Regions from separate parts of the Streptomyces sp. NPDC008086 genome, predicted to be linked through region 1. Evidence: riboswitches for the same ligand, from Rfam matches in the RefSeq annotation. Region 1 holds a riboswitch; each other region holds the start of a gene.

Region 1 (7,595 bases):
GATGTCGTTGCCGCCCGCACAGAACGAGACCAGGTCCGGGGCCAGTTCGACGGCCTTCGGAAGCTGGTCCTCGATGATCTGGTCGAGCAGTTTGCCGCGCACGGCGAGGTTCGTGTAGTTGAAGTCGCCCTCGGGGCGCCGGTCCGCGAGCAGGACCGCGAACCGGTCGGCCCAGCCGACGAACGCCCCGTCGGGGCCCGGGTCGCCGACGCCCTCGGTGAAGCTGTCCCCCACCGCGACGTACGACCCGATCACTGATCTGCTGTCACTCTTCGAATCGTCTGCCACATCGGCACATGATTCACCTTCGAATGTGACCTACGCGACCGTAGGCAAGGGTTGACGAGCGGTGAGATAAGCCACTCCTAAAGGGTTCACCAAACTTGGAATATCCCTCCGATCAGGGGTGTTGTGGGCGCAGCCGCCATACCCGGAAGTCGCTGACCCGGAAGTGGCTCCATACGGTCCGGAAGGCGAAGTGCCCACTGGTGTACGGCTCCTGGTCGGTGTGGTCGAAGACGAGCCGCCCGTTGTTCCACCACTTCACGGTCGAGCCGTCGGAGACGATCCGGACTCGGTTGGGCTGGTTGGCCACCAGCAGCGGCTCCGTGTAGTCGAAGACCAGCGGCCGGACCCCGGCCTCACCGACGTACCGGCGCAGTCGTGTCGTGGTGTTGTAGTTGGCGCCGTAGCCGGCGTAGTACGTCTTGAGGTGGTCGTACTCCTCCAGCGCGCCGCCACGCGGGGTGGCGAAGAGGTCGTCCGGGGAGCGGACGTCGACGGCGTTCCAGAAGTTGTTGAGGTCGGAGACACGGTCGTTGGGTCCGCCGGCCGAGACGGCGGTGGCCGTGTACTCGAGGACGTACGGTCCTTCGAGCCGCTTCTTGAACCACACCGTCGCCCCGCTCGGTACGTCGATCTCCAGCACACCGCGTGCGGCGGTGACGGTGCCGCCGTCCTGCAACTCGGTCACCCACTGGCCGAGGCCGTGGCAGAAGTCGTCGTGGGCGATCAGCCGGCGGCGGGCCGGGGCGGCACTCGCAGCGGCGGCGGGGGCGAGCGCCCCGAGGGCGGCACCTGCGGCCAGGACTCCGAATGCTCTGCGCGTGGTCGTCACGGAAGTGCTCCTTCGCTGGGGCGATGACGTAGAAAGCGCTTGCTCCAACCGATCGGAGATCACTCTCCCCCATCACCCCCGCACTGTCGACACCCCACCCCCGCCCAAGACCCCGTCCCGCGCACACCGAAGGCCGGACCCGGGGATCGGGGTCCGGCCTTCGGTCGCGTGTCAGGCAGGTGGTCTTGCGCGGGGGCCGCGTCAGCCGAGGGCGACGCCCTTCGAGCGGAGATAGGCGACCGGGTCGAGGTCCGAGCCGTAGTCCGGCGTGGTGCGGATCTCGAAGTGCAGGTGCGGGCCGGTCACGTTGCCGGTCGCGCCGGAGAGGCCTATCTGCTGGCCCGCCGTCACGGTCTGGCCGCTCGAGACGGAGAGCGAGGACAGGTGGGCGTACTGGGCGTAGTAGCCGTCGGCGAGCTGGATGACGACCTGGTTGCCGTAGGCGCCGCCCCAGCCGGCCGAGACGACGGTGCCCGCGCCGACCGCCTTCAGCGGGGTGCCGGTGGGGGCGACGAAGTCGACGCCGGTGTGGTAGCCGCTCGACCACATGCTGCCCGCCACCTTGTAGCCGGTGCCGACGGAGGCGCCGGAGACGGGGGCGGAGAAGCCGCTGGAGGTGGCGGCGTTCTCGGCGCTCTGAGTGGTGCTCTTCTGCGCCGCGGAGGACTTCGAGGCGGTCGAGTCGGCGGACGACTCGGGGGAGGAAGACGACGGGGAGGACGACGGCTCGGGGGCGCTCGCGGTGGCCTTCTTGCCACTGAGCGAGAGCTTCAGGCCGGGGTGGATCAGCGACGGGTCGTCGCCGACGGCCTCGCGGTTGTCGGCGTAGAGCTTCTTCCAGCCACCGCTGACGTTCTGCTCGTCGGCGATCTTCGAGAGGTAATCGCCGACCTTCACCGAATAGGTCCGCGAGCCCGCCTTCTTGTCGGAGGCCTTCTTCTCTACGGCCTTCTCGCCGGCGATCGGAAGAGACTGAACGGCCTTTTCCGAAACGGACTGCGAGGGAGCGGCGTGGGCGCCGGTGGCACCGATGAGCGGGAGAGCGAGAGCGGCTCCACCGGTTCCGGCGACGGCGATGGAGCGGGTGAAGCGCAGGGACTTCGGGCGGCGGTGCTTACCCTTCGCGGGCATGGCGAATTCCTCTCCGGCGCCTGCGAGGTGAGCTGTCGGGTGCGGGCTGGAGATGCCCGGTCGCGTGGGGACGCGACTTGACCCCAAGCCTGTTCCGGAGACCGGAACAGGCGGTTGTGCCTGTGGGTCCCCCGCTCCTGCCGTTCACGGGTGAGTTAGCGCGGGATCCGGTCGGCGGCAGGATTCGGCGTCCGTCCGGATTGGTGGCGAACGTAAGCGAGGAAGACGCAAGGGAACAAGTGAGGGGTTCCGTCCGAATGCGTTCCCGTTGATCCCTTGTGGGAATTACCCGTCACCCTGCGTGAATTATCGGGGCATCGCCGGACTCAAAACCCCTTGAAAAGCACGTGAATTACATGAACATGACGGGCGACGCACGGTCACGAATATGACGCTCCTCACGTGACGCTGCTCCACCTTCCTTTACTCCAGAGCGAGTTGGAACGAAGGCGCCAATTCGGACAGAAAGCCTAGATGCGGCGCAGTCGGATAACCGTCGCATCGAGGTCGCCGCACAACCCGGCGCGAAGTCCGTGATGCACCAGTACGGCACCTCGGTGAATTTCGCCCGTTTCAAGGCATTCATACAACGCTGTCGAGTCGAGGGCGCGCAGGCGCAGCGCCGGGGCTGGCTCACCGAAGCTCTGCGCCTGAAGCCAGGCGAAAACGACCGTTTCGTCCCCGAGTGTGTACTGAACCGCGCTCAGCCCGCCCCGCGGAGCCCGCAGCCGGTACAGGTCGCCGCGCTGCACCACATGCCGGATCTCCTTGTAGAGGGTCACCCATTCCCGGGCCTCGGCGAGTTCCTCCTCGGTCCACCGGGTCAGGTCGCCGCCGACCCCGAGCACCCCGGCCATGGCGCTCACGAACCGGAAGCGCAGGGAGCTGGCGCGGTGGTTGAGCATGGCGTTCGGGCTGTCGGTGACCCAGGCGGCCATGGCCCGGGCCGGGTGGAGCTGGCTGAAGCCGTGCTGGATGGCGAGCCGGTCCAGGGGGTCGGTGTTGTCCGAGGTCCACACCTGGTCCGTGCGGCTCAGCACACCGAGGTCGATCCGCCCGCCACCGCCCGAGCAGGACTCGAAGGCGACGCCGGGATGGGCCGCGCGCAACCGGTCCAGCAGGCCGTACAGGGCACGCACATGGTCGACCCACAGGCGCTGCGGATACGGCTCGCCGGGCCACCCCGCGTCGGTGAAGCAGCGGTTGAAGTCCCACTTCACATAGTCGATCGGGGCGCTGGAGAGGATCCCGTCGAGCCGCTCCCAGAGGTACTCCTGGACGTCCTCGCGCGCGAGGTTGAGTACGAGCTGATTGCGGAACTCCGTCCGCTTTCGTCCTGTTTGATACTGAACCCACTCCGGATGGGCGCGATACAACTCGCTGTCCGGATTGACCATTTCCGGTTCGACCCAGATGCCGAACTGCATGCCGAGCGCGTGCACGTACTCGGCGAGCGGCTTGAGACCGGACGGGAAGCGATCCGGGTTGGGCGTCCAGTCCCCGAGGCCCGCGCGGTCGCTGGTGCGCGTCCCGAACCAGCCGTCGTCGACGACGAACAGTTCGACGCCGATGGCCGCGGCCCGCCGCGCGAGCAGACTCTGCTGCTCCTCGGAGATGTCGAACTCCGTCGCCTCCCAGGAGTTGAACAGCACCGGCCGGTCCTGGTCGGCGTCCGGGATCACGTACGCGCGCTGGTACGCGTGCCAGGCGCGGCTCGCCCCGCCGAAGCCGCCGTCGCTCCACAGACCGGCGAAGACGGGCGTGGTGAAGGACTCCCCCGGGTCCAGCCGCAGCAGGCCCGAGTCGTCGTGTCCGGCCCCGCCGGTGATCTGCACGCGCGCGTCGGGCAGTTGCGCGACGGCGATGCGCCAGGACCCGGACCAGCCGAGGGCACAGCCGTATACCTCGCCGCGCTCCTCGGTGGCGTCCGAGTCGAGGGCGACCCACGGCAGGTGCTGGTGCCCGGTGTGCCCGCGGCGGCTGCCGATGACCTTCTCACCGTAGGTGAGGGGAGCCCGCGCCAGCCGGGACTCGGCGCCCCAACGGCCGTGCAGCTGCGACAGCCGCCACTCCTCGCGGTCGGGCAGCGTCCAGGTGGCCGAGTCGGCGCGCAGCAACTCCAGGGCGGACCCCTGGTTGTCGAGGGTCACCCAGCGCTCCACGACGTCCCCGCGCATCCGGTAGTGCAGGGTGACGGTCAGCCCGTCGTCACAGAACCGCAACCGCAGCTCGTCGCCCTCCGTCTCGTACCGCTCGAAACCCCACTCGGTGCCACGCCGCTCGTCGGTGCGCACGGACAGGGCGGGCCGTACGAAGCGGGGGCCGCCCTCGACCGGGTACTCCTCACGCCCGTCGAGCGGGGACTCGAAGGGCCAGTACTCCGGCAGCGGCCGTACGGCGAGGGCCTCGGCGTCGGCGAGCGCGATCCGCGGCCCCCAGTGGAGGTGCAGCAGCTCGTCGGCGTCGGTGAGATGGACGGCGTAACTGCTGGTCGGCCCGGTCAGGAGCCACGTACGGCCGTTGGCGGAGATCTCCAGCATCAAGCCCTCACAGAGACGAACAGGTGCGATCAAGTACCAACATCATCAAGGTCCGGGGGCTGCTGAGGCAACGCCTGTGGACAACTCATTGCCCCAGGAAGTCATGTCGTATGGTCGAGAGCGCACCCCGTCGGCCGCATCGCCGAGCCGCGCCGTCGGGGCCGACTGGGAGGAGCCCCCGTGACGCAGCAGATCCCGTCGACCGAGCCCGAGCTGGCCGGAGTTCGCAACTTCCGTGATGTGGGCGGACTGCCGACCGTGGACGGACGGCGGGTGCGGCACGGGGTCCTGTTCCGCAGCGGCCACCTCGCGCACGCGACCGACGACGACGCGACCTTCCTCGGCTCCCTCGGACTGCACACGATCTTCGACTTCCGCAACGCGGCCGACCAGAAGCTCGAAGGCGCCGACGTGGAGCTGCCCGGCGTGCGCAATGTGAACCTGCCGTTGTCCGACCCCGCGGACGGCGCGGAGTTCTGGAAGATGGTCCGCGACGGCGACATCGAACAGCTGCGGGAGATCCTGTCGGACGGCAAGGGCGCGGGCCGGATGATCGCCTCCTACCGGACGATCATCAAGGAGCGCACCGCCGAGCACTCCCAGGTGCTGCACGCGCTCGCGGAGGACAGCGTGCCCGCGCTGATGCACTGCGCGGCCGGCAAGGACCGCGCGGGCCTGTCGATCGCGGTCACGCTGCTCGCCCTCGGCGTCGAGCGCGAGGCGATCATCGCGGACTACCTGGAGTCCAACGCCAAGCACCGCCGCTACAAGGTGCGCCGCAGCGGCAGCGACGCGTCGGCCTACTCGCCCGAGATCATGGAGCTGCTCAGCCCGCTGTTCGACGCCCGGGCCGAGTATCTGGCGGCGGCCTTCGAGACGATCGACGAGACCTGGGGCGGCGTCGACGCCTACCTGGAGCAGGGTCTTGGGATCACCCCGGAGCTCCGGGATCGGCTGCGGGAGCGCCTGCTCGACTGACGGCCGGACACCCGCCCGTGCCTACTTCGCGCCCACCTCGAACAGCAGGTAGATGAAGGCCGCGAAGACGTGCCCCACCGCGATGTAGATGATGAGCCGCACCCACAGGGCGCGGGGGAACTTCTCCTCCAGGTTGCTCATGGCATCTCTCCAGGGGTGGGGCCGAGGCACAGCGCGGCCGTGGGGCTCTGCAACAGGGTGTGGACGAACAGGAGCTCGACCCCGCCCGGGTCCTGGGCGGCGATGCGGTGCGGGGTGAGCGAGTCGAAGTGCGCGCTGTCGCCGGGCGCGAGCCGGTGCGTGGTGTCCCCGAGGCGCAGTCGCAGCCTGCCTTCGAGGACGTACAGCCACTCCTCCCCCGGGTGTACACGCACGATGTCGCCCTGCGAGCCGTACGGCACATGGACCCGCAGGGCCTGCATCCCGCGCCCGGGCGCGCCCGCCTGCCAGTACGTCCAGCCGCCGGCCGCGGTCGGCTCCATGTCGGCCGAGCGCACCACGGCATCCCGCTCGGCGACCGTCTCGCCGAGCAGCTCGGAGACCGTCGTACCGTAGATACGCGCGAGCGCGAGCAGCATCGGCAGCGAGGGCTGGCGCTGCCCGGTCTCCAGACGGGAGAGATGCGCGGGCGACAGCCCGGCGGAGCGGGCGGCGGCCTCCAGGGTGAGGGAGGCGCGGCGGCGCAGCGCGCGCAGCTGGGGCGCTACGACGGGCAGGGCGTCGACCGGCCCCGCCGTATCGGCCTCCGGCTCGCTTTCGGGAGAGCTCATGCTCTCCATTCAGCCCGAGGCTTGCCTCTGCGGCAAATTCGTTGCCTCAGAGGCAAAAACTCCCTCTCACCGCCTGTCTAGCGGTTGGCGACCGCCTGCTTGATCAGCGTCTTCCCGAAGTCCCACATCAGTCCGCCGCCACTGTGCGCGTCGTCCATCACGTCCGTGAAGGCGTCCACGAACCGGTCCACCTCCCGCTCGCCGATGATCAGCGGCGGGATCAGCTTGATCACCTCCAGGTGGTCGCCGGAGACCTGGGTGAGGATCCGGTGCCGCCGCAGCAGCGGGACGACGACCATCTGCGCGAACAGGCCCTTGCGGGCGGCCTGGAGCATGGCCCAGCGGCTGCGCAGCTTCAGCGAGTCGGGCCGGCCGAACTCGATGCCGACCATGAGACCCCGGCCGCGCACGTCGGCGAGCAGCTCGTACTTGTCGGTCAGCGCCGCGAGCCGGGACCTGAGCAGCTCGCCCGTGACCCGCGCGTTCGCGACGATCTGCTCGTTCTCCATGACGGACAGCACGGCGAGCCCGGCCGCCATGGCCTGCGCGTTGGACCCGAAGCTCGCCGAATGGACCAGCACCCGGTCCATGGACGAGTAGACCTTCTTGAAGATCCAGTCCTTGCCGAGGGTGGCGCCCACCGGCACGTAGCCGCCGGAGAGCGCCTTGGCCACGCACACCAGGTCCGGCTCGACCCCGTCCTCGTGCTGGTAGGCGTAGAAGTCGCCGGTACGGCCGAGTCCCGTCTGCACCTCGTCGGCGATGAGCAGCGCCTTGTGCCGGCGCAGCAGTTCCTGGGCGGCCCGCAGATAGCCGGGCGGGGGCTCGTGCACGCCCTTGCCCTGGATCGGCTCGACGATCAGGGCGGCCACGTCGCCCTTCTTCAACTCCCGTGCCAGGGCGTCGAGATCGCCGAGCGGTACGGCCGTGTCGGGCAGCAGCGGGGCGAAGCCGTCCCGGAAGCCGGACTCGCCGTTGACGGACAGGGAACCGGTGGTCAGTCCGTGGAAGGCGTGGTCGCAGTACAGCACCCTCGGCTTGCCGGTGACGAACCGTGCG
Region 2 (7,595 bases), on a different contig from region 1:
CCGCGCGCTGCTGCCGTACTACGAGAACCAGTACGTCTCCGGCGACCCGCGGCTCGCCCACGACGTCCGCCGCCGCATCGGCCACCTCCTGCTCGCCCTCGGCGACCGCCCCGCCGCCCACGACACCCTGGCCAGGCTGCTGATCGACGTGGAACGCCTGCACGGTCCGGGCCATCCGCTGGCCGCGGAGGTACGGCGGACGCTCCAGTGGCTGGGGCAGGTGCGCGGCTAGGACGTGTCCCCGCCGGACCGGGACCGGCGGGCCGACTGGGCCGAGTGGGCCGGGCGGGGGTGCTTCGGTGCCCGAACTCCTGGCGAATCGTTGGTCGAATGGGTTGGCCAGAGCTTGCCCACTGCCTACCATCGATCACCGCAAGACTTTGTGCACCGCCGCACAAGCTTCCTCGGGAGGTCTCCTTGCACCGCCGCCGTCGTACCGCGCTCCTCCTCTCCGCCGCGATCGTCGCGGCGCCTTTGCTGACCGCCTGCGGGAACGATGCGCATCCCGGTGCGGCAGCCGTCGTCGGCGGCCAGCGGATCACCGTCGCGCAGCTGGAGAACCGGGTCAGCGAGGTCCGCGCGGCACAGCGCGCCGCCGTACCGGACGACGCCCAGTACGCGCAGGTCATCGCCAAGTCCGGCACCCTCCCGCGCGACGTCCTGCACACCATGGTCCTCGACCAGGTGCTGCACCGCGCCGCCCAGGACGCGGGTGTGACCGTCACCCGCAAGGAGCTCCAGCGGATGCGCGGCGGACTGGAAGAGCAGGTCGGCGGTGCCAAGGCGCTGGAGACGGCCTGGCTCCAGCAGTACGGCATCCCGCCGCAGCGCCTCGACGAGAACCTCCGGCTCCAGCTGGAGGCTCAGAAGCTCGCCACCTCGCTCGGCACCGACACCGGCAAGCCCGCCTTCTGGAACGCGCTGTCCGCGGCGTCCAAGAAACTCGACATCGACCTCAACCCCCGCTACGGCACCTGGGACGTCCAGAAGAGCGGCCGGGCCGACGCGAAGACGCCGTGGGTGCGCGAGGTGACGGCGGAGCGGCAGACGGCATAGCGGTACGGCGCGCGGTTGTACGGCACAGCGCGTGGCTGTACGGCGCTGCGGTACCGCGCAGGCGTCGGGTGTAGCCGTCCCGCCTGTGGATAACTCGTGGAGCTGTCGGCGACGTGGGTTACGTTCGGATCGTGAACGCAACCAGTCCCGAAGCCGCCGCCCCCGGCCGCATCGTCCTGCTCACCACCAGCCACCGCGTCGCGCCCGGCCTGCTGTCCTGGCCGGCCTGGCAGGCGCTGCATGCGGCCGACCGTGTGCTGTGCGCGGACGGCGCGCATCCGCAGCTGCCGTATCTGCGTGAGGCCGGGATAGCGGTCGACGAGGCCGCCCCGACCGCCGAGCAGCTGATCGACGCCTGCGCCGGCGGTCGCACGGCCGTGGTCGTGGCCACCGGCGAGGGCGAGCCGGCCCTCACCGACGGCCTCGCCCGTCTCGCGGGAACCGGCCGCGTGCGCATGCCCGAGCTGGAGCTGCTCCCCGCCTCCTACGACCTGCCCGGCGCCCGCCTCCTCGACCTCGTGCAGGTCATGGACCGGATCCGCGTCGAGTGCCCGTGGTCCTCCCAGCAGACCCACAAGGGCCTGGCGAAGTACGGCATCGAGGAGGCCTACGAGCTCGTCGAGGCCATCGAGGAGGGTGACCGCGACGAGCTCCGTGAGGAACTGGGCGACGTTCTGCTGCAGGTCGTCTTCCACGCCCGTATCGCGGAGGAGGACGCGGACGCGCCCTTCTCCATCGACGACGTGGCCGGCGGCATCGTCACCAAGCTCATCCACCGCCACCCCCATGTCTTCGGCGACGAGACGGCGACCACCCCCGAGGAGGTCAAGGAGCACTGGCTGCGCACGAAGGCGGTCGAGAAGCGGCGCGAGTCGGTGACGGACGGCATCCCTCTCGGCCAGCCGGGCCTCGCCCTCGCCGCGAAGCTGGCGTCCCGGGTCAGAACGGCGGGCCTGGAGGTCCCCCTGCCGACCGGCGAGGGCCTCGGCTACGAACTGCTCGCCCTGGCGGTCCGCGCGGAGGCGGCCGGTGTGGACCCGGAGGCGGCCCTCAGGGTCGCGGCCCGGGCGTACCGGGATGCCGTGCGGGCTGCTGAGGGGCTGACACCTCCGGATACCGTCGAGGAGTGACCGACCAGCCCGACCTCACCGGCAGCACTCCCACCGGCAGTACTCCCACCGGCAGTACTTCCACCGGCAGTACTTCCACCGGCAGTACTTCCACCGGCAGTACTCCCACCAGTACTGCCCCCACCGGCGACACCCCCGCACCCCCCGACCTCTTCACCTGGGAGTTCGCCACCGACCCCTACCCCGCCTACGCCTGGCTGCGCGAGCACGCGCCCGTGCACAAGACGCGGCTTCCCAGCGGGGTGGAGGCCTGGCTGGTCACGCGGTACGCCGACGCCAAGCAGACGCTCGCCGACAACCGGCTGTCCAAGAACCCGGCCCACCATGACGAGCCCGCGCACGCCAAGGGCAAGACCGGGATCCCGGGGGAGCGCAAGGCCGAGCTGATGACGCATCTGCTCAACATCGACCCGCCGGACCACACGAGGCTGCGCAGGCTCGTCTCCAAGGCGTTCACGCCCCGCAGGGTCGCCGAGTTCGCGCCCCGGGTGCAGGAGCTCACCGACCAGCTCATCGACCGGTTCGCCACCGAGGGAACCGCCGACCTGATCCACGAGTTCGCCTTCCCGCTCCCCATCTACGCCATCTGTGACCTGCTCGGCGTCCCCCGCGAGGACCAGGACGTCTTCCGTGACTGGGCGGGCATGATGATCCGGCACCAGGGCGGCCCCAGGGGCGGGGTCGCCCGGTCGGTGAAGAAGATGCGCGGCTATCTCGCCGAACTCATCCACCGCAAGCGCGAGGCCCTCCCCGACACCCCCGCCCCCGGCGAGGACCTCATCTCCGGCCTCATCCGCGCCTCCGACCATGGCGAGCACCTCACGGAGAACGAGGCCGCGGCCATGGCCTTCATCCTGCTGTTCGCCGGCTTCGAGACGACCGTCAACCTCATCGGCAACGGCACCTACGCCCTGCTCACCCACCCCGAGCAACGCGCCCGCCTCCAGACGTCCTTGGCGGCGAAGGAGACCGGCCTCCTCGAAACCGGCGTGGAGGAACTCCTCCGCTACGACGGCCCCGTGGAGCTCGCCACCTGGCGCTTCGCCACCGAGCCGCTCACCCTCGGCGGACAGCACATCGCCCCCGGCGATCCCGTCCTCGTCGTCCTGGCCGCCGCCGACCGGGACCCGGACCGCTTCGCCGACCCCGACGTCCTCGACCTCTCCCGCCGTGACAACCAGCACCTCGGCTACGGCCACGGCATCCACTACTGCCTCGGCGCCCCGCTCGCCCGCTTGGAGGGCCAGACCGCCCTCGGCACGCTCCTCACCCGGCTGCCGGACCTCCGACTCGCCGTGGATCCGGGCGAGTTGAGATGGCGCGGCGGACTCATCATGCGCGGACTGCGTACGCTTCCGGTGGAGTTCACCCCGGTTGGGTGAGTGTGTCCGCCTCGGCGAACATGACACGCGCTCAAGTCTGTGATCTTCACGTGATCTGCGCGGCATTAACTTGTGACAAGTGATCGTCTGCCTATACGTTCACGCATCAACGTGGCGCCCATGTTTCACGCGCCGCGGTCACCGCTGTCTCGCGAAAGGTCCCCGCATGCTCTCCGGGAACGGTCGTCACCGTCGCCCCCGTCAGGCCCCGGCTCTCCTCGTCGCGGCCGGAGTGACCGGGTCCGCCATCGCCATCCCGCTGCTCGGCGCGGCGAGCGCGAGCGCGGCCGACGGCACCGTGTGGGACAAGGTGGCCGAATGCGAGAGCGGCGGCTCCTGGAGTGCCGCCGACGAGAGCGCGGGCCGCTACGGGGGGCTGCAACTGACCCAGGATGACTGGGAGAAGTACGGCGGCCTCGACTACGCCTCCAGCCCCGACCTGGCGAGCCGCTCCCAGCAGATAGCCGTGGCCCAGGATCTCCTCGCGGACCGGGGGACCAGCCCCTGGGGTACCTGCGCGGTGGTCAACGGACTCACCAAGCAGTCCGGCGCCCTCGACCTCGACACCGGAGTGGAGGAGGACTCTCCCTCCGAAGTGTCCGGATCATCCGGATTGCTCGATTCGCTCACCTCGTCCAACTCATCCGGTTCATCGAATTCATCCGAGTCGTCGGGATCGTCGAACTCGTCCGAGTCGTCGAGCCAGGCCGACGACCCCTCCGGTGTGCCGAGCGAGTCCTCGGGCGCTTCATCCGAATCCTCCCAGGATTCCTCTCCTTCCCCCTCCTCGTCCTCTTCGTCATCCAAGGCCAAGGACTCCGCCAAGTCCGAAACGTCCCCCGACACAAAGGCCTCACAGTCGCCCGACAGCTCCCCGGTGGAGACGATCGGTGGGAACAATCAGGACGATGTGGTGCAAGACGTGGGTTCCTGGAGCCTCGTCGACACCGGAGCGATCGACGCCGAGACGGCCGGCTCCGGCCGGCATCGCGGCCCCAGCGCCGACGAGAGCGAGGTCGACGCCGGTGCTGCCGAGTCCGCCAAGTCCTCGGGGCGCCACTCCTCGTACAGCGTCCGCGCCGGCGACACTCTCGCCTCCATCGCCGACTCCCTTGACCTCGACGGCGGGTGGCGTGCGCTGTACGCGGCGAACAAGGACGCGATCGGTCCTGACGCGAACCACATCTTCGCCGGTCAGACCCTGGACGTCCCCGGCGAATAGGGTCCGAACAGGGCGAAAAACAGCGCCAGTTCGCGTCACTATTCGCACCTGAATGTCCGTTTTAGATGCAGTGAGAGATAGATCTCAGAAGCCCTGATCGTCTTTGTAATTCCCGGAATCGCGTGTCTACGGTCATGACCGCTCGCCACCAGTGCGGGCCCCGACAGCCGTCACGCCGAATCCTGCCGGCGGCCGTCCGGGAACAGTCGTCGCGTCAAGCGCCGTAGGCAGGAGCGGGGGACCCAAGGTTTGCGCCGGGTCCGGCAGTTGAGGCCCTTCGGGGCCGCACGGCCGGAGCCGGCTCGGGGTGAAGTCGCGCATCGAGAGCCGAAAGGCGAGCGAGCGCGGCCGGGCAACTCAACCGGCCCGAACCCGACAGCTCACCTCGCAGGCGTCGGTGAGGGGATCTCTCCATGCTGTTTTCCAGCAAGGGCAAGCACCGTCGTCCGTCCAAGGCCGCTCGCGCCATAGCCGTCGTCGGCGTCACCGGCGCCGCCGCCGTCGCCGCCCCGCTGATGGCGGCCGGCAGCGCCTCCGCCGCCACCGCCTCCGAGTGGGACGCCGTCGCCCAGTGCGAGTCCGGCGGCAACTGGTCGATCAACACCGGCAACGGCTACTACGGCGGTCTGCAGTTCTCCGCCTCCACCTGGGCCGCGTACGGCGGCACGGCGTACGCCTCCACCGCCGACCAGGCCAGCAAGGGCCAGCAGATCGAGATCGCCGAGAAGGTCCTCGCCAGCCAGGGCAAGGGTGCCTGGCCGAACTGCGGCACCGGCCTGTCGAGCGCCGCGTACAGCGGCTCCTCGCAGAGCACCGAGACCGCCCCGCGCGCCACCGAGGAGCAGCCGGCCTCCCGCTCCGCCGAGCGCCCGGCCGCCGAGAAGAAGTCGACCAAGACCGTCACCACCCCGACCGGCAAGAAGGTCAAGAAGGGCGACGGCGAGTACAAGGTCGTCAAGGGCGACACCCTGAGCTCGATCGCCGAGGCGGAGAAGGTCAAGGGCGGCTGGGAGGAGCTGTTCCAGCTGAACAAGGACATCGTCGAGGACGCCGACCTGATCTACCCGGGTCAGCAGCTGCACCTGAAGTGATGCCGCACCCGAAGTAATACAGGGGCGACAGCTGAACCACAGGGCCTTCACATCCGTGGACCTCATGGTGAAGGCCTCGTGAGGGTCACCCCCGTCCCCACGAACTCCCCGCCTCGGTGCGTCTTCCCCCGTACGCACCGGGGCGGGGTTTCTTGTGCCGGGCTCTCCGTGTCGGCCCCTTTTGCACCGAAGTCTTTGTTCCGTTCGGAAACAATTTACTCTCGGTTCTGTCCCACGGGGCGGTCGACCCCTGGTCGAACGCCCCGAGCCGGTTAGGCTCGTCTCGCAGTACCCACCGCGGACTGCGTACCCGCGTCACATCCCAAGAAGGAGATGCTCGTGCCGTCCATCGACGTCGTCGTAGCCCGGGAAATCCTCGACTCGCGAGGCAACCCCACCGTCGAGGTCGAGGTCGGCCTCGACGACGGCAGCACGGGTCGTGCCGCCGTCCCGTCCGGCGCCTCCACCGGCGCCTTCGAGGCCATCGAGCTCCGCGACGGCGACCAGAACCGCTACCTCGGCAAGGGTGTCGAGAAGGCCGTCCTCGCCGTCATCGAGCAGATCGGTCCGGAGCTCGTCGGCTACGACGCCACCGAGCAGCGCCTGATCGACCAGGCCATGTTCGACCTGGACGCCACCGACAACAAGGCCTCCCTCGGCGCCAACGCCATCCTCGGCGTCTCCCTCGCCGTGGCCCACGCCGCCTCCGAGGCCAGCGACCTGCCGCTCTTCCGCTACCTGGGCGGCCCCAACGCGCACCTGCTGCCGGTGCCGATGATGAACATCCTGAACGGCGGCTCGCACGCCGACTCCAACGTGGACATCCAGGAGTTCATGATCGCCCCGATCGGCGCGGAGTCCTTCTCCGAGGCGCTGCGCTGGGGCGCCGAGGTCTACCACACCCTCAAGAAGGTGCTGAAGACCAAGGGCCTGTCCACCGGCCTCGGCGACGAGGGCGGCTTCGCCCCGAACCTGGAGTCCAACCGCGCCGCCCTCGACCTCATCGTCGAGGCCATCAAGCAGGCCGGTTACGTCCCCGGCGAGCAGATCGCGCTCGCTCTCGACGTCGCCGCGTCCGAGTTCTACAAGGACGGCTCCTACGAGTTCGAGGGCAAGTCCCGCTCGGCCGCCGAGATGACCGAGTACTACGAGGAGCTCGTCTCCGCGTACCCGCTGGTCTCCATCGAGGACCCGCTGTACGAGGACGACTGGGACGGCTGGAAGATCATCACCGACAAGCTGGGCGACAAGGTCCAGATCGTCGGCGACGACCTCTTCGTCACCAACCCGGAGCGCCTGGCCCGCGGCATCGAGGAGGGCGCCGCCAACGCGCTGCTCGTCAAGGTCAACCAGATCGGCTCGCTGACCGAGACGCTGGACGCCGTCGAGATGGCCCAGCGCAACGGCTTCAAGTGCATGATGTCCCACCGCTCCGGCGAGACCGAGGACGTCACCATCGCCGACCTCGCCGTCGCCGTGAACTGCGGCCAGATCAAGACCGGCGCCCCGGCCCGCTCGGACCGCGTCGCCAAGTACAACCAGCTGCTGCGCATCGAGGAGATCCTCGACGACGCCGCGGTGTACGCCGGCCGCAGCGCGTTCCCGCGCTTCAAGGGCTGACACCCGGCTGACACCCGGCTGACCCCCACCTGGGGTGAGCCTTAGCCAGTCGTACGTACGTCCCCGTACTCGGTCCCGTACCGTGTGCGGGGAC
Region 3 (7,595 bases), on a different contig from region 1:
GGCGGTCACCGTCATCACCGCGACACGGCCCGAGGTCGTCCTCCTCGACGTGCACCTCCCGGGTGGCGGCGGGGTCGAAGTCCTGCGCCGCTGCGCCCCGTTGATGGCCGACGCCGAGCAGCCCGTCCGCTTCCTCGCCCTGTCCGTCTCGGACGCGGCGGAGGACGTGATCGGGGTGATCCGGGGTGGTGCGCGCGGGTACGTGACGAAGACGATCACCGGCACCGACCTGGTCGACTCCGTCTTCCGGGTCCAGGACGGCGACGCGGTGTTCTCGCCGCGCCTCGCCGGGTTCGTCCTGGACGCCTTCGCCTCGACGGACGCGCCGCCGGTCGACGAGGATCTCGACCGGCTCACCCAGCGCGAGCGGGAGGTACTGCGGCTGATCGCGCGGGGGTACGCGTACAAGGAGATCGCCAAGCAGCTGTTCATCTCCGTCAAGACGGTCGAGTCGCATGTGTCGGCGGTGCTGCGCAAGCTCCAGCTGTCCAACCGGCATGAGCTGACACGGTGGGCGACGGCGCGGCGTCTGGTGTGAGCCCGGCCCCGGTGCGCCGGGGTGTCGGGCCCCCAGGTCACGCGACCCGTGTGGCCCCGGCGAACGGCATCTCGTCGAGCGGGGCCACCCGGACCGGGGCCGAGGGGTTCGGGGCGTGGATCATCTGGCCGTTGCCGATATACAGGCCCACGTGGCTGATGCCGGAGTAGAAGAACACCAGGTCGCCCGGGAGCAGTTCGGAGCGGGAGACGCGGCGGCCGGCGTCGATCTGGGCGTAGGTCGTGCGGGGGAGGGAGAGACCGGCCGAGCGGTAGGCGGCCTGGGTGAGCCCGGAGCAGTCGAAGGCGTCCGGGCCGGTCGCGCCCCAGACGTAGGGGCTGCCGAGCTTTGAGTAGGCGTATGAAACGGCTGCCGCCGCGCGGGCGTTGGGGGCCTGGGCCGTGGCCGAGCCGGGGGCCGTCAGGGCGTCGCGGCTGCCGGTCGAGGAGCGGGCGGCGCGGTCCGTGCCGTTCGCCTGGAGCCGGTCGCGTTCCTCGGTGGTCAGCCGGGCGAGCAGGGTGCGGGCGGTGTCCAGCTTGCCGTTGATCGTCCTGCTGTGGCGTTGCAGTTCCGCCTGCCGGGACTTCAGCGAGGTCAGTTCGATGTGCGCCGCCCCGCGCAACTGCTCGATCTCGCGCAGTTGGCTGCGGACGCTCGCGACGGAGGCCGCCTGGCGGTTGCCGGTGCGTTCGGCGAACTCCGCTCCGTCGAGGTAGCGGTCGGGGTCGGCGGAGAGGGCGAGTCGGAGTGCAGGGTCGAGGCCGCCGTCGCGGTACTGCGCCGCCGCCATCGAACCGAGCGCCTCCCGCGCCGAGTTGAGCTTCTCCGTCTTGCGGGCGGCCTCGTCCTGAAGCGTCCTGATCCGCCGCTCGGCCGCGTTCGCCTGTTCCTTCGCCCCGTTGTACTTCTCGGTCGCGACCTCCGCCTCCTGGTACAGCTTGTCCACCTTCGCCTTCACCTGCGCCGGAGTCAGCTGTGGCTCGGCATGTCCCGTCCCGTCGAAGCCCGTCGCCGTCGCCGCGCCCGCCAGGGCGATCGTCCATGCCGTGCGGGCCGTACTGCCGCCGGCCGAGCGCTGACGGGGCTTTCGGTGCGCTGCCACGTGGACCTGCACGTCCTTTCGTACGACCGCCTCGTCCCGTACGTCCACCGGGGCGGTGGCCGTACGACCGTTCCCGGAGGGAGCGGGCCGCCCCGGGGGAGCGGTGGGCGTACGAGCGCCTGGGGGTGCGGACGTACGGCTGCCCGGGGGCGGGTTACGCGTCCGGCGGCGGCCTGCACAGGGGGAGCGGGCCGCCGCCGGACTTTCTCGGCGGTGGTGTCCGACTGCCGCCCCTGGCCCGGGCGGCGGTGGGGAGCCGGTCACCTGGTGGAGGACGCTAAACCTCTGTGTGTCGGTCCGGTAACGCGTTGTGCGGAAGTGCCGGGAGCAGACCGGGAGATGACCGTAAGTGAGCGTGATCCCGGGTTGGGGACGTCATGTTCACGCTGTGTGCTGACCGATGTGGCGGAATGGAGGGCGGGGTGAGGCGATCGGGTGCTAAGGGGCGCATATATGCATGATCGAGAGGGGTGGGCTCGATGGCGGGGTGCGGTGGTGGGGGTGTCCGTCGGGCTGGTTAGGCTCCGGCGTCATGGACGTACTCATCCACCTTTTCGTCGGCCTGCACATCGTCGGTATCGCCGCGCTGCTCGGTGGCTTCCTCACTCAGATGAAGGCGATGGGCCAGGGCACGGCCCGGTTCGTCCCCGCGATGCTGCACGGCGCGCTGACCATGCTGGTCACCGGGGTGATCCTCGTCGGCCTCAATCAGGCGGACGACCAGCCCGTCGACAACGTCAAGATCGGCGTGAAGCTTGCGCTGCTGGTCGTGATCCTCGGGCTCGTGTACGTGAAGCGGGACGAGGAGACGGTGGACAAGCGGCTGTTCGGGGTGGTGGGGCTGCTGACCGTGGCGAACATCTTCATCGCCGTGTTGTGGACGTGACGTCCGTCCCAGCGGTCCTGGCTCCGGCTCCCGTGGTGGAGCCGGGGGCGTACGCCCAGACCGCGCCTGCCGTGACCGCCAGCCAGGCCGCCACCGCGATCCACATCAGCGCCTCGCCGGGGCCCTCGAGCCAGGGGACGTCCAGGGCGGCGGCGACGGAGAGGGTCGCCGCGGCCGTCATGCCGAGCGGGAACACGGTCGCCCAACGCCGTATGTCGTAGCGCGGCCGTGGCCAGGCGATCTCGGCCAGCAGCAGGGCGGCGTACCAGGCCAGGTCCAGGACCAGCAGGGCGACGGTCACCGTGTGCAGGGTGCTGGTGTCGTCGTCGTTCCAGAGGTACAGGCGGGCGCTGTCGGCGGCGAAGAGCTTCGAGCCGGCGAGCGCGGAGATGGCGAGGGCGCCGCCCGCCACCCAGTGGTCGCCGACGCCGTCGGCCACCTGCCGTAGGTCGAAGCGGGTCAGGGCGACGACATAGAGCACCAGGCCGAGCCAGAACAGTACGAGGGCCGCGTGGGCGAGCCATGCCGAGGCCTCGGTCACGGCGAGCGTCGCGCCCAGGACGGCCAGGCCCTCCGTGGCCACGCAGCCCAGGAACACGGTGCCCGGCATCCCGCGGTGCCAGTGGCGTACCACGGCGATGAGGAGGCCCGGCCAGAGGACGGCCGCGAGGGCCAGGAGGGCCTTGGCGAGGGTCTGCCAGCCGAGGACGCTGAAGCGGGTGCCCAGGACGGTCGTCGCGGCGATGGCGGTCAGGGCGGCCGGGGTGGCCGCCTCCTTCACCCACCTCGCGCGGTCCCACAGGAGGCGTGCGGTGAAGTCGGCGGCGAGGGCGAGCCAGGTCACGGAGGCCAGGGCGAGGGCGATGCGGGAGAGGGTTTCGTAGCCGGTCTGGTGCAGGGTGACCGACAGGATGCCGGTCGCCATGACTGCGGCGCCGGCTGTGGGGGGACGCCGCGACCACCAGGTGTGGAGGGGGGATGTGGGGGTGGTGGTGGCGGACATGGGTCGATGCTAGGAGGGGGGTGGAGGTTGGAGGGTGGGGCACGCCGGGTGCCTCCGGCGGTTGGCCGGATGCCCGCGGGTGCCCCCGGCGGTTCGGCGGGGTGCCTGCGGGTCCTTCGGTGGTTGGGTCGGGATGCCTGCGGCGGCCTGTCGCGGGGAGTAGGGTTTCGCGTCGCGCCTGGGGGCGGACGGGGGCGGGGCCGCGCCGGGGGGTGTCCGTCCTCGGTCGGGCGGTTGCCGTGACTTCAGAGGTGCTGTTTGTTGACGCCCGCCGCTGCGGGCGGGCCCCCGACGCGTCTCCTTGCCGCCGTGTGCGGCTACGCCGGGCGTACGACGCTGTGGATCGCTGACTCGCCGTCGTAGTAGATCGACTCCTCGCGGACGTACGCGCCGGGCTTGGGGGCGTGGATCATCATGCCGTTGCCGATGTAGATGCCTACGTGGGTGACGTCGTCGTAGAAGAAGACCAGGTCGCCGGGCTGGGCGCTGGAGAGGGGGACCGTGGTGCCGGCGTTGACCTGGTCGTAGGTGACGCGGGGGATGTCGACGCCGGCGGCCTTCCATGCGCCCTGGGTGAGGCCGGAGCAGTCGTAGGAGTCGGGGCCGGTGGCGCCCCAGACGTACGGCTTGCCTATTTGGGAACGGGCGAAGGCCAGGGCTTTTTCGGCCTTGGTGGCGTACGACGAGTCCGAGGAGGAGTTCGATGAGGAGGAGTCGGACGGCTCGGTGGTCTCCTGCTGTTGTGCCGCCTCTTGGCGCTGGCGCTCGGCCTCTGCCTGTTGGCGGGCCAGTTCCTCTGCCTTGCGGGCGGCCTCTTCCTGCTTGCGCTTCTCGATCGCGGCGAGGCGGGCCTTCTCCTCGGCCGTCAGCTTCGACAGGAGTTCGCGGGCGTCGGCGAGCTTCGTCTGGACGGTGGTCTTGGCGGCCTGGAGGTCGTTCTGCGACTCGGTGAGCGTCTCGAGGCTCCGGGTGGCCTCCTGGCGCTTCTTCATGGTCGCGGACTGCTGCGTGAAGTAGTCGTCGACCGCTTCCTTTTGACGACCCGTCATGCGGTCCATCAGCTGGGACTGGTCGAAGTAGTCCTGCGGGGTGTCCGCGAGGAGGAAGGTGGCCGTGTCGGGGGCGGCCGCGCCGGTGCGGTACTGGGCGGCGGCGTTGCGGCCGAGTTCCTCGCGGGCGTCGTTGAGGGTCTGGGTGCGCTGGGCGAGGTCGTCGAGGAGGGTGTCGACGCGCTTGCGCTGCTTCGCGGTCTTCTCCTTGGCCGCGTTGTACTTCTCGGTCGCCGACTCCGCCTGGCGGTAGAGGTCGTCGACCTTCTTCTCGACCTCTTCGAGGCTCGGCTTGTCGTCCGTGGACGGGTTCGCGTTGGCCGTCTGGGACAGCAGGGCCACGGAGGTGAGGGCCGCCGTGGCGAGCGCGGGGGTCCGTATGCCTGCTACGCGCGTACCTGCGGGACGCGACTTGCGGTGCGACGCCAAGGGAGGCGACTCCTTCCGTGCTCCGCCTACCGAGTTAGCTGTCGGGTTCGGGCGGGTGGTTCGGAAGGGTTGCCCTACGGCTCGGAAGTCCGGCCGATTCACCCCAAGTTCGGTGGGTCCCCGGCTCCGGGGCCCAGGGGGCTTACCGGACTCGGCGGAGGCCGCGCGGCCCGGCGACGTTCGCCGGTGGGGGTCGTACGGCCTGCCCGGCACGGTAGCCAACTCGTGTGGCCCCTGTGAAGGTTGATGTTCGATATGCCCGATACATTTTCGTGACCTTGGGGAGGTGTATTGCGGGCGGAGGTTGGTTTGGCGGTGTTTGAGGAGGTGTGGGGGGATCGGCTGGTTGGTTGCTGAGGGTGATGGTCGGGTGCTGGAGGGTGAGGGTCGGAGATTGGGGCGGCGAGGTTCTCGGGGTGGCGGCGGGCTGTCAGTGGGGCGCCCTAGACTCGGAGAGCGATGAGCAGCCTCTTTGACGACAGCTTCCTGGCGGACCTCCAGGCCCCGCGGGCCCACGAGGAGCCTCCGCCGCCGCCCGAGGACGATCACGCTCCGGAGCCGGTTCCGGACGATCTGTTCGGCGGGAAGTTCGACGTGCCGCCGGACCGGGACGCCTACTACCGCGACGGCGCCCCGCGCCCGGCCCTCGATGCCGCCGCGCTGCTGGAGGGGCTGAACGAGAACCAGCGTGCGGCCGTCGTCCACTCCGGCAGCCCGCTGCTCATCGTGGCCGGCGCCGGATCCGGCAAGACGCGGGTGCTCACCCATCGCATCGCCCACCTGCTGGCCGAGCGTGACGTGCATCCGGGGCAGATCCTCGCGATCACCTTCACCAACAAGGCCGCGGGCGAGATGAAGGAGCGCGTCGAGCAGCTCGTGGGGCCGCGGGCGAACGCGATGTGGGTGATGACCTTCCACAGCTCGTGCGTGCGCATCCTGCGGAGAGAGAGCAAGAGGCTCGGGTTCACCTCCTCGTTCTCGATCTACGACGCCGCCGACAGCAAGCGGCTGATGGCGCTGGTCTGCCGGGATCTGGATCTTGATCCGAAGAGGTTTCCGCCCAAGTCGTTCAGCGCCAAGATCAGCAATCTGAAGAACGAGCTGATCGACGAGGAGGACTTCGCCGCGCAGGCCACGGACGGCTTCGAGAAGACGCTCGCGCAGGCGTACGCCCTGTACCAGTCGCGGTTGCGGGAGGCCAACGCCCTCGACTTCGACGACCTGATCATGACGACGGTCAATCTGCTGCGGGCCTTCCCGGACGTCGCCGAGCACTACCGCCGGCGTTTCCGCCATGTGCTGGTGGACGAGTACCAGGACACCAACCACGCCCAGTACGCGCTGGTGCGCGAGCTCGTCGGGACCGGCGAGCACCCCGTCGACGTGCCGCCCAGCGAGTTCGACGTCCCGCCCGCCGAGCTGTGTGTCGTGGGTGACGCCGACCAGTCGATCTACGCCTTCCGGGGCGCGACGATCCGCAACATCCTCCAGTTCGAGGAGGACTACCCGGACGCGACGACCATCCTGCTGGAGCAGAACTACCGCTCCAGCCAGACGATCCTGAGCGCCGCCAACGCCGTCATCGAGCGCAACGAGTCCCGCAGGCCCAAGAACCTGTGGACCAACGCGGGCGCGGGCGCGCGCATCACCGGGTATGTCGCGGACACCGAGCACGACGAGGCGCAGTTCGTCGCCGACGAGATAGACCGACTGACGGACGCGGGGGACGCGAAGGCCGGCGACGTCGCCGTCTTCTACCGTACGAACGCCCAGTCCCGTGTCTTTGAAGAGGTCTTCATCCGCGTCGGCCTGCCCTACAAGGTCGTCGGCGGGGTGCGGTTCTACGAGCGCAAGGAGGTCCGCGATGTGCTGGCCTATCTGCGCGTGCTGGCCAACCCCGAGGACTCGGTGCCGCTGCGGCGGATTCTGAACGTGCCCAAGCGGGGCATCGGCGACCGCGCCGAGGCCATGATCGACGCCCTCTCGCAGCGGGAGAAGATCAGCTTCCCGCAGGCGCTGCGCCGCGTGGACGAGGCGTACGGCATGGCCGCGCGGTCGACCAACGCCGTCAAGCGGTTCAACACGCTGATGGAGGAGCTCCGCACGGTCGTCGAGTCCGGGGCGGGGCCGGCGACCATCCTGGAGGCGGTCCTGGAGCGGACCGGCTATCTCGCCGAGCTGCAGGCTTCCACGGATCCTCAGGACGAGACCCGGATCGAGAACCTTCAGGAACTCGCGGCCGTCGCCCTGGAGTTCGAGCAGGAGTCCGGTGAGGGCGAGACCTCCGGCGGTCTCGCGGAGTTCCTGGAGCGGGTCGCGCTCGTCGCCGACTCCGACCAGATCCCCGACGAGGACGAGGACGGCTCCGGCGTCATCACCCTGATGACCCTCCACACGGCCAAGGGCCTGGAGTTCCCGGTCGTCTTCCTCACCGGCATGGAGGACGGCGTCTTCCCGCACATGCGCGCCCTCGGCCAGGCCAAGGAGCTGGAGGAGGAGCGGCGGCTCGCCTACGTCGGCATCACGCGTGCGCGTGAGCGGCTGTATCTCACGCGGTCGGCGATGCGCAGCGCCTGGGGGCAGCCGTC
Region 4 (7,595 bases), on a different contig from region 1:
TTCGCCTGGGGTGCCTGCGCGGCGGCGCTGATAGCGATCGTCGCCAACAGTTTCGCGACGAGATGGATAGCGACCGCGACCGCCGATCCCTCGCATGCGGACACCCTGGGCGCGACCGTCATAGCGCCCGTCGTGGAGGAGATCGCGAAGGCCGCGGCCGTGCTGCTCGTGTTCCTGTTCCGGCGGCGGGACTTCACCGGGATCGTCGACGGTGTGGTGATAGCCGGGGTCACCGCCACCGGGTTCGCCTTCACCGAGAACATCCTCTACCTCGGTACCGCCTTCGGTACCGACCAGCTCTCCGGCGACAGCGGCATCGCCTCCGTGACCGCGGCGACCTTCTTCGTCCGCGTCATCATGTCGCCGTTCGCGCACCCGCTCTTCACCGTGCTGACCGGTATCGGATTCGGGATCGCCGCGCTGTCGGGCGAGCGGCAGCAGGTGCGGCGCGTTCTCCTTCCTCTCACCGGGCTGTTGCTGGCCATGGGCATGCACGCCCTGTGGAACGGCTCGTCGAGCTTCGGTGAGTTCGGGTTCTTCGCGGTGTACGCGGCCTTCATGGTGCCTGCGTTCGGGTTGCTGACGTGGCTGGTGATCTGGACTCGGCAGCGGGAGTTGCGGACCGTGCGGGAGGAGTTGCCCGCGTATGTCGTGGCCGGGTGGCTGGCGCCGGGGGAGCCGTTCGCGCTGGGGTCGATGCGGGCTCGGCGGGTGGCTCGGAAGTATGCGCGGCGGAGTGGGGGGCGGGGGGCTGCGCGGGCGGTGGCGGAGTACGAGGGGTATGCGACGTCGTTGGCGTTTCTGCGGCGGAGGGGGCGGCGGGGGCGGGGTGGGGGTGACTTCGTGGTGCGGGAGCGGGAGTTGTTGCAGGAGTTGTGGATGCGGCGGGGGGTTGCTCGGGGGGTGTTGGAGCGGGCTGCGTTGGAAGGGGTGGCTGTGCGGGTGTGGGGGGCGTACGGGTACGGGCAGGCGGGGGTGGGGTACTGGCAGGGGTATGGGGCGGTGCCGTATCCGGCGTACAACCCGTATCGGACGTGACCCTGGGGGTTGGCGCGGTTTTCTCGCCCCCGCCGCCCCTACCCGTCCCATCCCTTGAAGGGGCTCCGCCCCTTCGACCCCGCTGGGGGCTGCGCCCCCCAGACCCCGCCATCGGCCCTCCGGGCCTCGTCCTCAAGCGCCGGACGGGCTGAGAATGCGGCTCGCCCGCAAGCGCCGGACGGCCTGAGAATGCGGCTCGCCCCCGAACGCAGGACGGGCTGAACGCGGCTCGTCCTCAAACGCCGGACGGCCTGAGAATGCAGCTCGTCCCCCGAACGCCGGATGGGCTGGGGGTGCCTGGGCCGGCGTAGTCCCTGCGGGTGGGTGCTCCCTGTGGAACGCCCCTCCCCCTCAGGCCGACGCCTCCGTCAGCCTTCCCACCTCCTCCTCCGTCAGCCTCAGGCCGTCCACTCCGATCAGGGCCGGCAGCTGGTCCACCGTGCGGGCCGAGGCGATCGGGGCGGTGACCGTCGGCTGGGCTGCCAGCCAGGACAGGGCGATCGTGGCGACGGGGGCGTCGTGGGCGGCGGCGATTTCGTCGAGGGCGGCGAGGACCTTCTGGCCGCGCTCGGATGCGGCGTGCTTGGCGGCGCCCTCGGCGCGCGGGCTCTGTACGGTCGTGCCGGGGCGGTACTTGCCCGTGAGGAAGCCGGAGGCCAGGGCGAAGTACGGGACGGCGGCCAGGCCTTCGCGTTCGGCGAGGTTCTGGAGTTCGCCCTCGTAGGTGTCGCGGGACACCAGGTTGTAGTGGGGCTGGAGGGCGACGTACCGGGCGAGGCCCTCGCGGTCGGAGAAGGCCAGGGAGGCCTCCAGCCGCTGCGCTGAGATGTTGGACGCGGCGATGTGCCGTACCTTGCCGGCCTTCACCAGGTCGTCGAGCGCGCCGATGATCTCCTCGACCGGCACTTCCGGCTTGTCGAAGTGGGTGTAGTAGAGGTCGATGTGGTCGGTGCCGAGGCGGCGGAGCGAGGCGTCGGCGGCCGCCTTGATGTTGGCCGCGGTCAGGCCCTGGAAGTCGGGGTGCTGGCTGACCTTGGTGGCGATGACGACGTCGTCCCGGTTGCCGCGCGCCTTCAGCCAGTTGCCGATGATGGTCTCGGACTCGCCGCCCGCGTTGCCCTCGACCCAGGCCGAGTACGAGTCTGCCGTGTCGATGAAGTTGCCGCCCGCGGCCGTGTAGGCGTCCAGTACGGCGAAGGACTGGGTCTCGTCGGCCGTCCAACCGAAGACGTTGCCGCCGAGGGAGAGCGGGAAGACCTCCAGGTCGGAGGAGCCGAGCTTGCGTAGGGATGCAGTCATGCTCGGCATCAACGTCCTGACCGGAGACCTCTCTTCCGAAACAGTCGCAAACTTCCCGTAAACAAGCGGAGCCTGGCCCTCCGGGGACCGGCAACCCTGACGTCGGGGGGTTGTCGTCAGGACCGCCAGAGATCAGGACGGCCGCAGGTCAGGACGCCCGGCGAGCAGGACGGGTGCAGATCAGGACGGCCGGCAAGCAGGACGAGCGCAGGTCAGACTGGCGCAGATCAGGAACGTCGCACATCGGCCCCGGAAGGACAGGACCACGGACGAGGGAGCAGGAGCCACCAGGAACAGGAACCACCCGGAACAGGAACCGCCGGGTCCAGGAGGGCGTGCCTAGCCCCCGAACTCTCCCGGATGCCCCTCCCAGAGGCCTCGCCCCGATACCTGGCCCAACGCCTCGCGGATGCCCCCGAAGACATCCCCCCGCGAGGCCGCTCCCGCGCCCCTAAGACCCACAGACCCGCAGACCCACAAACCCGCAGACGCACAGGCCCCAGACTCCAGGACCTCAAGACCTCAAGACCTCAGGGAGTAAGCCCCTTACCCCGCAACCACGCCATCGGGTCGATCCCGCTCGCGCTGCCGTCAGGGTGGACCTCGAGGTGCAGGTGGGCGCCGGTCACGTTGCCCGTGGCGCCTACGCGGCCGATGACGTCGCCCGTGTTGACCTTCTGGCCGACGCTCACGCTGATCGAGGACTGGTGGGCGAACCAGATCTCGGTGCCGTCGTCGAGGGTGAGCTCGGTCTTGTAGCCGTACGAACCGTCCCAGCCGGCGAACGTGATCGTGCCGCTGTGCACGGCCTTGATCAGCGTGCCCGTGGGGGCGGCGAAGTCGAGGCCCGTGTGGTAGCCGGAGGACCAGTAGGCGCCGGCCTGACCGAAGGTCGAGGTGATGGTGTACGAGGAGGTCGGCAGCGTGTACTGCTTGGCCAGCTCGGCGAGACGCTCGGCCTCGGCCTTCTTGCGGGCCTCCTCCTCGGCCTTGGCCTTGGCGGCGGCGGCCTTGGCCTCGGCCTCCTTCTCCGCCTTGGCGGCCGCGGCGGAGGCCTCCTTCTCGGCGGCGGCGACGGCGGCCGCGGCGGCCTTGCTCTCGATCTGGTCCTGCTGCTGCTCGGCCTGCGCCATGATCCGGCTGCGCAGCGCCTCACCGGCGTCGGGGGCGTCCTGCGTGGTCTCGTCGGTCGCCGCGCCCATGGTGCTGAGGGCCGTACCGGCGTCCTCGGCGGGAGCCGCGTCGTCGTCGGAGATCAGGGGCAGGTCCGGGATGGTGATGGCCACCGGCGGCTTGCCGCTGTTGGCGCTGGCCATGCCGCCCGCGCCGACGGCGGCTATGACACCGACGCCGAGAACCGTGGAGCTGCGGGCGAGTCCCCCGCCGCGCTGCTTGGAGACGCGATGCCTGCCGCGTACCGGACGAATGGACTCCGCGGTGGGGTTCCACTCCTCGAACGGGCCCTCGTCGCTGCGGTTACGGTCGTAGCCGAAGGTGTCGGTACCGCGTTGGCCGGGCACGAACGGGGCTTGCGGGGCAGGCCGGTTGGACGCCACGTGGGCGTACTCCTTTCCTTCCTTCTCGCCTACCGGGTTAGCTGACGGGTTCGGAGCAGGAAGGTCTCCTACGCGCGTATACCGGCCGTGAGTTCCCGGCGGTATCCGTGCGATTCACCCCAAGGTGGTGGTTCCCCGGTTCCCTTGCGGGATTCGGCGCGTGCGCACGGAGCCGCCTCTTGTGACGGCTGGGACGACCGCGCTGCGTTATCGAACGTTAATAGACGCGGGGTACGGATTCCAAGCTGTTCCGCTTGATCATTAACGATTTTCGCCTGGACTTACGGGTCATGAGCGGCCTAATTCGGGCGAGTTGGCCAGCACTCAGGAGTCACACAGGTATTGACGGTATGTCAGTTGTTATGCGGAGGGGGGTCGCCCGATCACGGTTGGTGACAACGATCATGGAGTGGCTCCACAGGATCTCCATCAGGGGCCCGCAGAGGCGTGGCTGCCTCAGGGGCGGCGTACGGCGAGGAGGGCCATGTCGTCCGCCATCCCGCCCCCGGAGTGGCGGCGCACCTCCGCCGCGAGCGCGCCGAGCAGCGCGGCCGGCTCACGCCGGGCGTTGGTCCGCCCCGCCAGTCCCGTCTCGGGGTCGTAGAACCGGTCTCGCTCGTCCCGGGCCTCGGACAGGCCGTCGGTGTACACGAGCAGCGTCGCTCCGGTGGGGAAGCCGGCCTCCTGGGCCCGGTCCGGCCAGGCCGCGAGCTCCTGCATGCCGAGCGGCAGGGCGGGCTCGGAGGCGGGCAGTGCGCACACGGTGCCGTCGGCGTACAGGAGCAGGGGCGGGGGATGCCCTCGGTTGACCAGGCGTACGATCCCGTCGCCGTGCGGGAGTTCGGCGAGGACGACGGTGGTGAACCCCTCGGCGGACTCCACCTCCTCGCGCCGTGCGCGCTCCCGCGCGAGCGCCCGTTCCAGGCGCTGTGCCACCGCCTCCAGCGTGGTCTCCTGCTCGGCGGCCTCCCGGAACGCCCCGATGACGACGGCGACGACCCCGACCGCCCCCATCCCCTTGCCGCGCACGTCTCCGACGACGAGCCGCACGCCGTGCGGGCTGTCCTGCACCGCGTACAGGTCCCCGCCGATGAAGACGCCCTCCTGCGCCGCCTCGTAGCGTGCCGCGATCTGGAAGGCGCCGATCCGCTCGGCGGGTTCGGGCAGTACGGCGCGCTGGGCGGCCTCGGCGATGGCGCGGGCGGAGGCGAGGCGGGCGTCGCTGCGGCGGACGAGGAGGTTGATGAGGACGGCGAGGACGGAGACGGTGACCACGGTGACCAGCTCGGTGATCACCTCGACCCGGGGGAGGCCGCCCAGACTGGCGTGGAGCACGACCAGCGCGCCGACCGCCACGGCGCCGGTGAGCACCGTGCCGCGCTGCGAGTAGAGCGGGGCGGCGACCAGGGGCGCGGCGGTGAAGAAGGGGGCGCCGGTGAAATCCGTGGGCGTGACGTAGTCGTACCCGCATCCGGCGGCGATGAGCAGGGCGGGCAGCAGCCGGACGAACCGGCGTGCGTACGAGATCCGCCGTTCCTCCACGTCACCAGGGTTGCCGAAGCGGGGGCGGGCGGCGAGCGGTGGGGACCGACCGGAGCAGCGGGGCGGCCGGCGGGACAGCCGCCGGCGGAGACACCGGGGAAAACACTCGGGGCCGGAACTTTTCAGTTCCGGCCCTGAGTCTTCAGTAGCGGGGACAGGATTTGAACCTGCGACCTCTGGGTTATGAGCCCAGCGAGCTACCGAGCTGCTCCACCCCGCGGCGATGACTCAATAGTACGCCATCCGCGGGACGGAAAGCACACGCGTTTCCCGGGGCCGCCGCGAGCGGCGTTTTTCGGGGCGGGTTCAGGGCGCCGGTGTCATGGCAGGAGGTGGCTGTTCGGGGCCTTGGCCCGGGCCTCGTACTCGGGCAGGACGACCACGTCCACCCCTTCCCCGGCCAGCAGCCCGCTGCCGTCGGCGCCCGCCACGAACGTGTCCGGCTCCCGCCAGGCCGTCACCACCCGGCGCACCCCGGCGTCGAGGATCAAGCGGGCGCACGGCACCGGACGGGACGCGCGGCGCGTGCAGGGTTCCAGGCTCGTGTAGACCGTGGCGGACGTCACACGGGGGTCTCCGGGCGCGACCTTCGCCAGCGCCGCCTCCTCCGCGTGCACCACGGGGTCGCCGCCCTCGCGGGAGTGGCCCCGCGCCAGCTCGGTCCCGTCGGCCGCCACCACGACCGCCCCGACGCTGAAGGCCGTTCCCGACGGCGGGCACTCGGCCGCCAGCTCGCACGCCAGCGCCAGCCATCTCCGGTCGGCGGCGGAGGGCAGCACACCGGCGCCGGGCGCGGTGGGCTCGTAGCGCATCAGGACGACGTCCTCGATCCGCCGCGTCTCCAGCAGGCGCAGCCGTCCGCCCTGGTACTCCCCCGGGCCGAACAGCCGCGGCGCCTTGGGGTCCCCCACGAACAGCGGCGCCAGCACCAGCTGCACCTCGTCGGCCAGGCCCTGCTGGAGCAGCTGGGTGTGGACCGTGCCGCCGCCCTCCACCATCAGCCGCTCGACCCCGCGCGCCTCGCGCAGGTGGCGCAGCAGGCCCCGCCAGTCCAGGTCGGCGCCCAGCGCGACCACGTCCGCGGCGACCGGCTCGCGGCGCAGCCGCTCCGCGCCCTTCTCCGTCGTATAGACGATCTTCTCGCCGCCGGTGTGCCAGAAGTTCGCCGTCGGATCCAGCTCGCCGGAGGCGCTGACCGTGACCTTCAGCGGGTACTCCGGCTTGCCTGCGGCCTTCCGCGCGGCCCGCCGCTCGGCCGAGTTCACCAGCAGCCGGGGGTTGTCGGCCCGGATCGTGCCGGCGCCGATCAGGATGGCGTCGACGGACGCCCGTACCTCGTCGACGCGGTCGAAGTCGGCGGGGCTGGACAGGAGCAGGCGGTCGGGCCCGGTGTCGTCGAGGTAGCCGTCCAGGGAGACCGCGGCGGACAGCAGGACGTAGGGGTACGACGGCATCGACGCGCTCCCTTTCGGGGCCGGAGTGGGACGGGGATCGGATGGGGATGAGGACAAGGGCTTGGTTCAAGTTTGAAACAAACCTACACTGGTCGCATGACGACTCGCTGGCTCTCCCCCGAGGAGCAGCGCGCCTGGCGCGCGTACATCGCCTCCGTCGCCCTCGTGGAGGACGCGCTGGACCGGCAGCTCCAGCAGGAAGCCGGCATGCCCCATCTGTATTACTCCATCCTCGCCACCCTGTCCGAGGCTCCGGAGCGCAGGCTGCGCATGACCGACCTCGCGGAAGGGCTGAAGATCACCCGCAGCCGGCTGACGTACGCCGTGACGCGGCTGGAGAAGGACGGGCTGGTGGGGCGCGAGGACTGCCGCTGGGACAAGCGCGGCAGCATCGCGACGATCACCGAGGAAGGGATGCGCGTCCTGGAGCGCACGGCGCCTGGTCATGTGGAGACCGTACGGGCGCTGCTCTTCGACCGGCTGACCCCGGAGCAGGTCGGGCAGCTGGAGGAGATCTTCACGGCGGTCGCCGAGGGGTTCCAGGGGGAGGACGCGCACCCCACCGCGGAGGACGTGCCCTGGCGGCGGCGCTCGGGCAAGTCCTGTTCGTGAAACGGGAGTCATGAGGCACGGGTGCGGTCTGTGACCCGTACGACAAACTTGTTGCTTCAAATTTAAAGCATGAGGTAGGGTCCTGGACCGAGGA

Evidence for each region. Region 1 has a riboswitch for cyclic di-AMP ahead of ACFZBP_RS00685 (peptidoglycan DD-metalloendopeptidase family protein). Riboswitches for the same ligand answer to the same signal wherever they lie in the genome.
Region 2: linked by a shared signal. The riboswitch ahead of ACFZBP_RS24025 (transglycosylase family protein) and the one ahead of ACFZBP_RS00685 (peptidoglycan DD-metalloendopeptidase family protein) in region 1 are both predicted to bind cyclic di-AMP.
Region 3: linked by a shared signal. The riboswitch ahead of ACFZBP_RS26170 (NlpC/P60 family protein) and the one ahead of ACFZBP_RS00685 (peptidoglycan DD-metalloendopeptidase family protein) in region 1 are both predicted to bind cyclic di-AMP.
Region 4: linked by a shared signal. The riboswitch ahead of ACFZBP_RS10140 (peptidoglycan DD-metalloendopeptidase family protein) and the one ahead of ACFZBP_RS00685 (peptidoglycan DD-metalloendopeptidase family protein) in region 1 are both predicted to bind cyclic di-AMP.

The regions. Positions count from the first base shown of each region.
Region 1 is NZ_JBIBIA010000001.1:145,808-153,402, forward strand. It holds gene ACFZBP_RS00675 (SGNH/GDSL hydrolase family protein) at 1-255, opposite strand, end outside; gene ACFZBP_RS00680 (DUF6250 domain-containing protein) at 401-1,117, opposite strand; gene ACFZBP_RS00685 (peptidoglycan DD-metalloendopeptidase family protein) at 1,319-2,248, opposite strand; cyclic di-AMP (ydaO/yuaA leader) riboswitch at 2,253-2,419, opposite strand; gene ACFZBP_RS00690 (alpha-galactosidase) at 2,719-4,788, opposite strand; gene ACFZBP_RS00695 (tyrosine-protein phosphatase) at 4,969-5,766, shown strand; gene ACFZBP_RS00700 (DUF6126 family protein) at 5,788-5,907, opposite strand; gene ACFZBP_RS00705 (helix-turn-helix domain-containing protein) at 5,904-6,536, opposite strand; gene ACFZBP_RS00710 (aminotransferase class III-fold pyridoxal phosphate-dependent enzyme) at 6,614-7,595, opposite strand, start outside.
Region 2 is NZ_JBIBIA010000006.1:580,789-588,383, forward strand. It holds gene ACFZBP_RS24000 (protein kinase) at 1-232, shown strand, start outside; gene ACFZBP_RS24005 (SurA N-terminal domain-containing protein) at 418-1,056, shown strand; gene ACFZBP_RS24010 (nucleoside triphosphate pyrophosphohydrolase) at 1,188-2,186, shown strand; gene ACFZBP_RS24015 (cytochrome P450) at 2,183-3,568, shown strand; gene ACFZBP_RS24020 (transglycosylase family protein) at 3,735-4,790, shown strand; cyclic di-AMP (ydaO/yuaA leader) riboswitch at 5,000-5,199, shown strand; gene ACFZBP_RS24025 (transglycosylase family protein) at 5,204-5,881, shown strand; gene eno (phosphopyruvate hydratase) at 6,215-7,501, shown strand.
Region 3 is NZ_JBIBIA010000007.1:348,882-356,476, forward strand. It holds gene ACFZBP_RS26150 (LuxR C-terminal-related transcriptional regulator) at 1-538, shown strand, start outside; gene ACFZBP_RS26155 (NlpC/P60 family protein) at 576-1,640, opposite strand; gene ACFZBP_RS26160 (hypothetical protein) at 2,173-2,526, shown strand; gene ACFZBP_RS26165 (tellurite resistance/C4-dicarboxylate transporter family protein) at 2,504-3,529, opposite strand; gene ACFZBP_RS26170 (NlpC/P60 family protein) at 3,847-5,007, opposite strand; cyclic di-AMP (ydaO/yuaA leader) riboswitch at 5,016-5,174, opposite strand; gene pcrA (DNA helicase PcrA) at 5,467-7,595, shown strand, end outside.
Region 4 is NZ_JBIBIA010000002.1:900,617-908,211, reverse strand. It holds gene ACFZBP_RS10150 (PrsW family intramembrane metalloprotease) at 1-1,038, shown strand, start outside; gene ACFZBP_RS10145 (aldo/keto reductase) at 1,390-2,337, opposite strand; gene ACFZBP_RS10140 (peptidoglycan DD-metalloendopeptidase family protein) at 2,868-3,893, opposite strand; cyclic di-AMP (ydaO/yuaA leader) riboswitch at 3,905-4,062, opposite strand; gene ACFZBP_RS10135 (SpoIIE family protein phosphatase) at 4,350-5,435, opposite strand; tRNA gene ACFZBP_RS10130 (tRNA-Met) at 5,582-5,655, opposite strand; gene ACFZBP_RS10125 (dihydrofolate reductase family protein) at 5,756-6,889, opposite strand; gene ACFZBP_RS10120 (MarR family transcriptional regulator) at 6,986-7,501, shown strand.